2 regions of the Solibacillus sp. FSL W7-1436 genome follow, and region 1 is predicted to be linked to the other one. Evidence: riboswitches for the same ligand, from Rfam matches in the RefSeq annotation. Region 1 holds a riboswitch; the other holds the start of a gene.
The links. Region 1 has a riboswitch for S-adenosylmethionine ahead of MKX73_RS08700 (O-acetylhomoserine aminocarboxypropyltransferase/cysteine synthase family protein). Riboswitches for the same ligand answer to the same signal wherever they lie in the genome.
Positions count from the first base shown of each region.

Region 1 (5,503 bases):
ATCATCTAATATATTTTAAAATGTTCTAATAAAAGTGCGATCTTCTAATATAAGCGTTCAATGTTCTAATATGGGTCTGAGATGTGCTAATATCCTCGCTCCATCTTCTAATATCGGCCACACTTTTTCTAATATCGCACACCATTGTTCTAATAAAACTGCCGACACCGTTTTCGCACGCGATTTTTGCTACAAAAATTGCATCCCTAAACGCCAAGTTCATCCAAATTCTAATAACATCACCATTTCTTCTAATATCCCCACAACTTCTTCTAATAAACGCTTCTGTTTTTCTAATAAAAGCCATACATCGCCCCCAAAAATTTCAGAAAATAAAAAAACACTAGCAAGGGGGCTCACTAGTGTTCCGGAAATATTTTATACTGCCATGTTTATATCATTATATGCCCGTAAACGATAGGCAGTTAAAATCTTAGTCATGACGATTTCCTCTTTTGCCGAGTAGTCAGGGACCGCGTATGGGCGCTCCACTAACTGAAATTCACCATATTTTAAGAACCACTCTCTGGCCGGCTGTAAAATATGGGCTGTACCATGAATTTTGTATTCCTCGGCAACTTCTTTTACAACATATCCCGCTGTGGCAAGATCGTGAGCTTGTTCAGAGAAAGCACTGTGTCCAAAAACATGCTGCCACATCGTATTCACATCCGCCAAAATTTGCTGGATAGCGCAAGCGTTCACAAATTCCTTTACGTCATTTAGTTCATAAATAATATAGGCAGCTACGTTTTGTGCACTGTATACTTTCCCCATTTTGAACAACTCCTTTTCTTCCCATGATGCTGCAACATCACTTTAAATTTTTCCGGTTGGTAATTTATTATCCCTATTGTATTACTTGGTATTCAATTTGTCAATAAAACTTATAAAAATAGTAGGGATTAATTTTCTAAAAATTGCTTAGCTTTTCGAATGGGAAAAGCTAAGCCTTTTTTTAAGGTATTATGCGTTTGTTTCCACCCCTACTTCAGCTGCAACTTTCGCTAATGCCTGTTCTAAATCTGCGATAATATCTTCTGCTGCTTCTAACCCGATCGATAAGCGAATGAGCTCTTCCGATACGCCTGCAGTTTTTAATTCTTCCGCAGATAACTGTTGGTGCGTTGTACTAGCAGGATGGATAATCAATGAACGGGCATCCCCGACGTTTGCTACATGCGAGAACAATTCCACGTTATCGATTACTTGGCGACCTGCTTCACGCCCACCTTTAATGCCGAACGTAATGATCGATCCGAAGCCGTTTTTCAGATACTTCTTCGCTAAATCATGTGTCGCAAAATCTTCAAAGCCGTTGTAATTTACGTATTCCACAAATGGGTGGTTTCTTAAATACTCGGCAACTTTTTGTGTGTTTTCATTATGACGGACAATACGCAAATGAAGCGTTTCAAGTCCTTGCAGGAAATTAAATGCCGCGTCAGCAGATAATGTTGGACCAAAATCACGCAATAGTTGAACACGAAGCTTTGTCGCAAATGCAGCGCCTGCTGTGTCAATTCCGTAGCGTAGACCGTGGTAAGAAGTATCCGGTTCTGTAAATCCTGGATGTCTTCCTTGCGTCCAGTCGAACTTCCCGGCATCAACGACAATCCCGCCGATCGTCGTTCCGTGGCCGCCAATCCATTTTGTTGCAGAATGAATGACAACATCCGCGCCGAATTCGATCGGATTACTTCCATATGGGGAAGCAAATGTGCTGTCGATTAATAAAGGAAGACCATTGTCATGAGCGATGTTTGCTACCTCTTCGATATCCAGTACTTTCAAGCTTGGATTTCCGATAATTTCAGCGAAGATCGCCTTCGTTTTATCCGTGATTGCCGCTTGGAAGTTTGCAGGATCTGATTCATCCACAAATTTTACTGTAATGCCGTAGCGAGGCAATGTAGTTGCGAATAAATTGTAAGTTCCGCCGTAAAGAGAACCTGCCGCAACAATTTCATCCCCTGCACCTGCAACGTTTAAAATAGAAAATGCCACTGCTGCTGCGCCAGATGAAAGCCCTACTGCAGCTGTGCCCCCTTCTAATAAAGCAACCCGTTCTTCAAAAGCCCCGACTGTCGGATTCATAATACGTGAATAAATATTGCCTGTTTCCTGTAATGCAAATAGACGTTGCGCATGAGCTGTGTCGTTAAATGCATAGGCAGTTGTACGGTACACCGGAACTGCGATTGCTCCTGTTTCCGGGTCTGGCTTTTGACCCCCGTGTAATAATAGTGTTTCTGGTCTTAAGTTTGTCATTTTATTACCCCCAAAAATTTAATCGATGGTGAAATCGGTGTTTTTGAGGAGGATTTTTTAAATGAAAAAAACCCTCTTCAGTTAAGAAGAGGGTTGCGCATGAGCAAGTTTGCCTCCTCTTATCTTTCAAAATGATTGTCCATTTTGTAGGATTTAGCACCTTAGTCAGTTCATCACTTACTGGTTGCCGGGCATCTCAGGGCCTATTCCCTCCGCCGCTCTTGATAAGAGTTATGTGATTTGTGTTCCATCGTTGAGTCTCAGTATAAAACATACTAATCCGATATGTCAACACAAAAAAATTAAAATTTTCAGATTTCTATTCTGATAGCTCTTATCTGTATTTAACGATATGCAAAAGTTCCCTTCCTATGAATTCGAACAGACACTAATAATCGACTTCAAGTAAAATATTGACTAAAATAAGCTTGAAGGCTATACCATTACGTTTAATTACATAAAAGGGAGATGTTCACGTGAATACAAAAGAATTATTACGCAGTCATACATCTGTTCGTAAATATACAGGAGAGGAAATTTCAAAAGAAACGGTCATCGATTTGATCGAAACAGCGCAAATGGCGGCAAGTTCTCATTTTGTACAAGCATACAGCGTTATTTGGGTAACGGATGAAGAAAAGAAAACGAAGCTTGGTGAACTGTCTAAAAACGAATTTCAGTTCAAAACAGCGGGTGCCTCATTCTTGTTTTGCGTAGACTTCAAACGTTTGCAAGTAGCGGGTCAAAAACACGGGGTTGATATTTCTGCTGACACGGCTGAAAACGTGCTTGTAGGGGTAGCAGATGTTGCATTATTTGCCCAAAACTTCGTAATTGCTGCCGAATCAATGGGTTACGGCATTTGCTATATCGGTGGTGCCCGAACAAATCCTAAGGAAATCAGCGAGCTGTTCAATTTACCGGAATATGTTTTCCCGTTATTTGCGATGACGATCGGCACACCGACAAAACGCAATGAAACAAAACCGCGTTTACCGGTAGCTGCAGTATTGCATGAAAATGGTTATGACGTTGATAAGTACGAAACGCTTCTGGATGAGTATGATGGAATTATGGAAGACTATTACAGCAGCCGCTCTTCAAATCAGAAGACGGCAACATGGACGAAACAAATGGCTGATTACTTAGTTGAACAAAACCGTCCGCATATGAAAGACTTCCTCGCTTCACGTGGCTTTACTTGGAAGTAAGCTAATAAAAACCAAAATGCTATTTTTCTCTCTGAGGGAGAAAAATAGCATTTTTTTGCTGAGCGTTAAAAATTGATTTCCATTCCGGGTCGGACGCTTTCCGCGGGCGTGGCCTGAGCCTGTAGTCTCAGGCGTCACGCTAATCCCGCTGGAGTCGCCTCCCCTCCATTCCAATCAATTTTATAAAATAGCCGTTTCTTAATAAGGATTTTCTTCTTATTCAACGGTACTTATACTTCTGCCCAAATTTCTTTATTTATTTCAACCCTTCAATCTGCAATGATTTTACAGGTTGGAAATCTTCACCTGTTTTTGCATACGTAATCGTCGCCTGGTCACCTTCTTGCAAGTAAATCGCAAATGGTGCAACTTCTGTAGAAACGATGAAGTTTTCACCTGTATTCGCCAGGAATGATACGATCGTGAAATCACCTACACGCTCTTTATAAACACGCACGACTTTTACCGTCGCCTTCGCTTCTTCGGCATTCGAAGTACCGTCTACCGTACTTCCGCCACGGCTTAGGGCTGTTTTATAAAGTCTTAACGCTTCATTTGGTGTAGTTCCAAATGCTGAAATTTCAGGATTTGCTGCAGACACGATAAAGTAATTTTGCAGGAATCCGTTCGCATCAAGTACAGCTGACAGCCAGCTTGCTTCACCGTAGAAGTTGTAAAGGATCGGCATTTCGCCTTCCCATTCTTTTTCGATGAATTTTTTCTCGATAATTTCAAGAGCCCCTTGTGAATCCATATAAGACTCTTCCAGGTTTCCGGTATAATACGTTGCTTCTCCGGTACGTGCATGTGTCAATGCATAGCCGAGCATCGAGTCAACGCCCTCTTTCGGACTTGTAAAATCAGTGAAATAATACATTTCCCCGTCTTCCATAAAGATCGGACTTACATTTGCTTCCGTACCTTCATCACTCGGCAGCTTAACATCCTTTTTGCCGACAAGACTGTTCCAGAAGCCGTGCACATAGTTACCGTAATAACTGTTTTGCAAACTTACCGCTTCCGGTGATACAGCACCGTCGATAAATGCCGGTACATCTGCAATCGCAATTTTTTCTGTTGCTCCTGTTTCCGCATCAACAAGTACAATTCCTTTTACATCAAAGCCGTTACGTGCCGAAATAAATTCGCCGTAAGAACGGATGTAATATGGTTTTCCATCTTCATCAATTTCCAGCTGCGGATCACCATAGAAAATTAAAGATGGGTTTTGAAGACGAATATGACGCTCCAGGTTTTTATTTAAATAAGCAGATGGAACATAGCTCATTTCAGCCTTCACAAACTTTGGATTATCGCTTGAATCTGTAGCACTCATCGTGAAATAACCAGGTGTTGTTTTCCCGTTGAACCACTTAAAGAACCCTGAAAACTCAACAGGTGCAATGTAAACATACTGATCATTCACTTTTTGAATTTGCAGATTCCCTAATTCATAGTAGCTTGTGTTCGGCACCTGTCCAAACGCTTTTTTCATTTTGTTTTTAACGAACTTCGGCGGTACACTTGCCGGTGTTTTCGTTTCGTCAAACGCCGATATTTCCGTTTTTTCTTTCATCTCAGAAGATTTGAATTTTTCATCTGCATTTAAAAATGGTGCGCTTACTAAATAGCCGATCCCAATAATGCCGACAAGCACAATCGCAGATTTAATTTTTTGCTCCTTACCGACTGCAAAGATTGCCCCGATAATCGCTACAACAGGTATTACATATAAGAAAATCGTCCAGCTTAGATCGATTTTGGAAATATATACTGTTAAAAATACTGAAACAAAACTTAGTATAAATGTTGTAATGAATAAACTCGTAAATGTTTTTGATGAAAGCTCCTTATTGCGCACCTTTTTTGATAACGGCATTAATAATAATGTGATCAAAAGTGCTCCAATTGCCGTTATTAGCAATAATTGTCCCATAACAATCACCCTCTCTTACTTATTATGTACGAATAACCTTCCAAAAAGATTCATAAACAAGTAAAACTGCATAACTTCTGGCATA
Region 1 is NZ_JBBOWV010000001.1:1,732,534-1,738,036, reverse strand. Features, by position in the region: gene MKX73_RS08710 (hypothetical protein) at 26-307, opposite strand; gene MKX73_RS08705 (hypothetical protein) at 379-777, opposite strand; gene MKX73_RS08700 (O-acetylhomoserine aminocarboxypropyltransferase/cysteine synthase family protein) at 967-2,271, opposite strand; SAM riboswitch class I at 2,388-2,502, opposite strand; gene nfsA (oxygen-insensitive NADPH nitroreductase) at 2,748-3,482, shown strand; gene MKX73_RS08690 (hypothetical protein) at 3,739-5,418, opposite strand.

Region 2 (5,503 bases), 1.3 Mb from region 1:
AAAAGCAGCACAAAAAATTCTTTATACTCAAATTTTCTGTCAGGAAGCATTCGCAGAGATCGAAAAAGAAGCGAAAGAAACATTAATCGCTTCAGTTGAAGGTGACGATGCACGTATGATTTTATCGGCATTACGTAAATTAACGCGCAACAACCCTTACAACTTAATTCCGAAAAAACGTGAAGCTGCAGCGAAACTGATCGAAGCAGAAAAATATGTAGTTTAATAATTTGATTGTAATCGGGTGCATGGCCGTGCACCCGGTTTTTCTATGAATTTTCTAATAAAACAGGAAATGTTCTAATAAGATCTTAAAAGTTCTAATATATCGGGAAACTTCTAATATAAATACACTATCTTCTAATATGTCACCGGAATTTTCAAATAAGTGAAGCCATTCTTCTAATATCAGTTCACTATGTTCTAATATCTTCACACATCTTCTAATAAAAACCATATCCATTAAATGTCCGGTCATGCGAACACATTTTTGATTTGTCCTTCTATTTCCGTTACAATATAGGGAAATCCAGGGCAAAAAGGAGTACTTACATGACAGTAAAATTCATCCAATATCCGAAATGTACAACTTGTAAAAAAGCGCAAAAATGGCTAGACGAGCAAGGTGTGGACTATGAAAATATTCATATTGTTGAGCAGACACCATCTAAAGAGGAACTTAAAGCAATTTACGAAGCAAGCGGAGTGCCTTTGAAGAAATTCTTTAATACTTCGGGCATGAAATATCGTGAATTAGGCCTGAAAGATAAACTGCCGACAATGTCCGAAGATGAGCAATTGGAGCTATTAGCATCGGATGGTATGTTAATTAAGCGACCGCTCGTTACAGATGGAAAAAAATTAACTTTAGGATTTAAGGAGTCTGACTTCTTAGAAACTTGGAAATAAACAGTTATTCACATTGTATTTCCGAACGAAATATGGCAAAATGAACTTGATTGTACTACATATATTATGGAGGTTTTCGAATGAGCACACCAAAAGAGTTACGTTATTCAAAAGAGCATGAATGGGTTAAAATTGAAGACGGTAAAGCGACAATCGGTATTACGGATTTCGCACAATCTGAACTGGGCGATATCGTATTCGTAGAATTACCTGAAGTAGGCGATGAAATTTCAAAGGATCAGCCTTTCGGTAGTGTAGAATCTGTTAAAACAGTTTCTGAACTATATGCACCACTTTCTGGTAAAGTTGTAGCAATCAACGAAGAATTATTGGACAATCCAGAATACGTAAACGAATCTCCATACGGCAATGCATGGATGGTTACTGTTGAGTTAACTAGTGAAGCTGAAGTTGAAGAATTATTAGACGCAGATGCTTACACTGCATTAATCGAACAATAATATGAAACACTAAAGCCTTCTAATTAAAGGTTTTAGTGTTTTTTTGTTATTCTATATATAAAGGTGACGGATGAAAGGAAGCGTGTATGGATGGGAAAATGCATCGTTGTTGAAGGTCGTGCCGATAAAATGAGATTACTTCCGATATTAGCTGAGGACGTGACGATCATATGTACAAATGGCACAATAAGCGAAGTCAATTTGATTGATTTATTGGAAGACTATGAGCAAGATGAAATTATCACGATGTTTGATGCAGATAAAAACGGTGAAAAGTTACGTAAACTGATGAACCGTGCATATCCCGAAGCGACACAGCTAATCATACCTCATGAATATGTGGAAGTAGAAAAAACACCTACTAAAATCTTAAGGGATATTTTACTACAGGCAAAATTTTTAGTAAAAGAAGGATGACAGTATAATGGAACAATGGACGAAACAGCAGTGGGAACAGAACGTACAACAGCATGATCAGACAGCTTTTTTCTTATATACGCCTATGTGCGGCACATGTGAAGTGTCGGAAAAAATGTTGGATGTAATTGAGAAATTACTCCCAGATTTACCACTTGGTATGGCAAATATCAATTATTTAGGGGATTTGCCATATGAGTTGAAAATTGAAAGTGTACCTTGTTTAATCGTTTCAGACAACGGGGAACTAACGGATAAAATTTATGCGTTTAAATCCGTACCGTTTTTGTATGAAATATTAAAAAAGTAATTGACGTATTCACTTTGTCGTGATAAAGTAACATTCATAATAATAAAACTTAATAACGTTACTCTTATAAAGAGAGGTGGAGGGAAGTGCCCTATGAAGCCCGGCAACCAGCGTTTACGCAAAGGTGCCAATTCACACAAAGTTTAAACTTTGAAAGATGAGAGAACGGTTTACCGTATAAATGTATGTGAAACCTTTCTACTTGTCATGGTAGAAAGGTTTTTTTCATTCAACGGAGGTTTTGGATGAAAAAGAACATGATTTTGAAATAGCAAGCAGGTTATTTCGATTTAGAAGGAGTACAACCGATGATTGATATACAAAATATTACTAAAGTGTATAACACGAAAAACGGTAAACTTACGGCAGTTGATAATGTAAGCTTATCGATTAACAAAGGAGAAATATACGGTATTATCGGCTACAGTGGTGCCGGTAAAAGTACAATGATCCGCCTGCTGAACGGTTTGGAAAAGCCAACAACAGGGTCTGTCATTGTAGGCGGCCAGGATATTGCAAAAGCTTCCGGGGCAAAATTACGAGAAGCGCGTCAAAAAATAAGTATGATTTTCCAGCATTTCAATCTGCTCTGGTCCCGTACAGTCGAAGAAAATATCGCATTCCCACTTGAAATTGCAGGTGTTTCAAAAGCTGACCGTGAAAAGCGAGTAGAAGAGCTGATTGAGCTCGTTGGTTTAAAAGGAAGAGGGAAAGCATATCCTTCACAGCTGTCCGGCGGTCAAAAGCAGCGTGTGGGCATTGCAAGAGCGTTGGCAAACAACCCGGAAGTGCTTTTATGTGATGAAGCGACTTCAGCGCTTGATCCGGAAACAACGGATTCCATTTTGGAATTACTGCTCGATATTAATAAAAACATCGGTCTTACAATTGTACTCATTACACATGAAATGCATGTTATCCGCAAAATCTGTAACAGAGTAGCGGTAATGGAAGCCGGAAAAGTTGTGGAGCAAGGTGATGTATTGCAAGTGTTCCAGCATCCTCAAGCACCAATTACGAAAAACTTCGTATCACAGGCTTCTGGTGAAACGCAGGAAACACAAGCATCACTAGAACAAATTTTTGCCAACTATCCAGGAGGCAAAATCGCCAAATTAATATTTGCCGGGGCAACGACAGAACAGCCTGTCATCTCGCAAATGATCAAGCAATTTGACGTAGTTGTAAATATTGTCCATGGTAAAATCTCGAATACAACGGGCGGTTCATTCGGTACATTGTTTATTCATATCAATGGCGAACCGAAAGCAGTCGCGGAAGCATTAAGCTTTTTAGCGAAACAGGAAATTCAAACGGAGGTGATTGAGCATGTTTAATCAATTATTTCCGAACGTCGACTGGGGTAAAATGCTCGAAGCAACATATGAAACAATTTATATGACGGCTGTTGCGACAGTCATCACATTTATACTCGGACTTCTGATTGGGATTGTCTTATTTTTAACGAGCGACAATCAATTATGGGCAAATAAAATTGTCCACTTTTTAACAGGATCATTCGTAAATATTTTCCGGTCGATTCCATTTATCGTCCTGATCATTTTATTGATTCCGTTCACAAAGTTTTTACTTGGAACAATCCGTGGCGCAAATGCAGCATTGCCTGCGCTAATAATCGGTGCAGCACCGTTTTATGCGCGCATGGTATTAATAGCATTGAGAGAAATTGATAAAGGTGTCATTGAAGCGGCCCGATCAATGGGAGCGAAAACTTCTACTATTATTTGGAAAGTGCTGATTCCGGAAAGCTTACCAGCATTAATTTCAGGTATTACGGTTACAGCTGTCGCTTTAGTAGGATATACAGCAATGGCCGGCATTATCGGTGCGGGCGGCTTAGGTAACCTGGCATTCCTTGACGGTTTCCAGCGTAACAGGACAGATGTGACATTGATGGCAACGGTTTTAATTTTAGTTGTCGTATTCATCATCCAGTATATTGGGGATTTCATTACAGCAAGAGTGGACAAACGATAGTTAGTGGCTTCTAAGGCCGTAATTATAAATATTGGTGCATCGAAACAATATGGACGCAAACTTTAAAAAAGTGCGCGTCTATAAGATGAATAATCAGAATATAAAAAAGGTTTCGATAAACTGAACAAACTAAAAAAAGGGTAGGTAAAACAAATGAAGAAATTATTATCAAGCGTTATTTTAGGAGCTTCTGTGCTTGCTTTAGCGGCATGTGGAGGAGAAGATGAAAAATTAGTAGTCGGTGCTTCAAATACACCACACGCAGTTATCCTTGAAAAAGTTAAACCAATTTTAGAGGAACAGGGCATTGAGCTGGAAATCAAAACTTATACAGATTACGTACTTCCAAACCAGGATTTAGATAACGGTGATTTGGATGCAAACTACTTCCAGCACATTCCATACTTCGAAGCACAAAAAGCTGATTTCGATTATGACTTTGCGAATGCTGGCGGTATTCACATCGAGCCAATCGGTGTTTACTCTAAAAAATATTCATCTTTAGAAGAGCTTCCTGAAGGTGCAACAATTTTACTTTCTAACTCAGTAGCAGACCATGGTCGTATGCTTTCATTACTTGAAGCACAAGGTTTAATTAAGTTAGCTGAAGGTATCGATAAAACAAAAGCGGAAACAAAAGATATTGTAGAAAATCCGAAAAACTTCGTATTCGATGCAAACACTGCAGCTGAATTATTAGTGCAAATGTATGAAAATGAAGAAGGTGATGCTGTATTAATCAACTCTAACTTCGCGATCGATAACGGCATTAACCCATTGGAAGATTCAATTGCAATCGAATCTAGCGAATCACCATATGTAAACATTATCGCAGTAAAATCAGGTGAAGAAGATTCAAAAGAAATTAAAGCATTAGTAGATGCATTACGTTCAAAAGAAGTTCAAGACTTTATCGTTGAAGAGTGGGGCGGCTCTGTAGTACCTGTTTCAGGCGAATAAAATAAACAAAAAACCATTTTCTCTCTTCGCGGAGAGGAAATGGTTTTTTTCTGGATAAATACGTAGGTTGCACTTTATCTGATGGAATCTCTACTTCTATGCAAATCTTTTATTGGAATCTTGATAATCGTGAATAAAAATTGGATATAAATTTGACGAATACTTCTTCTGATGGGGCGAGATCTCTTGTCGTTGGCGCAATGATGCCGACTGTGCGTCTTATATTAGGAATGGCGATCGGCACTTTGACCGTCATACGCGGAGTCGAATCATAGAGTGAACTTTCCGGTAAAAGTGTCACACCGATTCCTGCTGCCACAAGCCCTTTTAAAGCATCCATATCTTCTCCCTCGGAAGTAATATTCGGAATGAAGCCTACAGAGCGGCATGCATCAACAGCCACTTTGTTTAAAATATAACCTTCCGGAAAAAGTACAAACTGGTCATT
Region 2 is NZ_JBBOWV010000001.1:429,871-435,373, reverse strand. Features, by position in the region: gene MKX73_RS02250 (acyl-CoA dehydrogenase family protein) at 1-226, shown strand, start outside; gene MKX73_RS02245 (arsenate reductase family protein) at 553-909, shown strand; gene gcvH (glycine cleavage system protein GcvH) at 990-1,370, shown strand; gene MKX73_RS02235 (toprim domain-containing protein) at 1,461-1,787, shown strand; gene MKX73_RS02230 (thioredoxin family protein) at 1,795-2,097, shown strand; SAM riboswitch class I at 2,159-2,261, shown strand; gene MKX73_RS02225 (methionine ABC transporter ATP-binding protein) at 2,406-3,434, shown strand; gene MKX73_RS02220 (methionine ABC transporter permease) at 3,427-4,095, shown strand; gene MKX73_RS02215 (MetQ/NlpA family ABC transporter substrate-binding protein) at 4,249-5,055, shown strand; gene MKX73_RS02210 (LysR family transcriptional regulator) at 5,165-5,503, opposite strand, start outside.
Region 2: another riboswitch for S-adenosylmethionine. It lies ahead of MKX73_RS02225 (methionine ABC transporter ATP-binding protein); the one in region 1 lies ahead of MKX73_RS08700 (O-acetylhomoserine aminocarboxypropyltransferase/cysteine synthase family protein).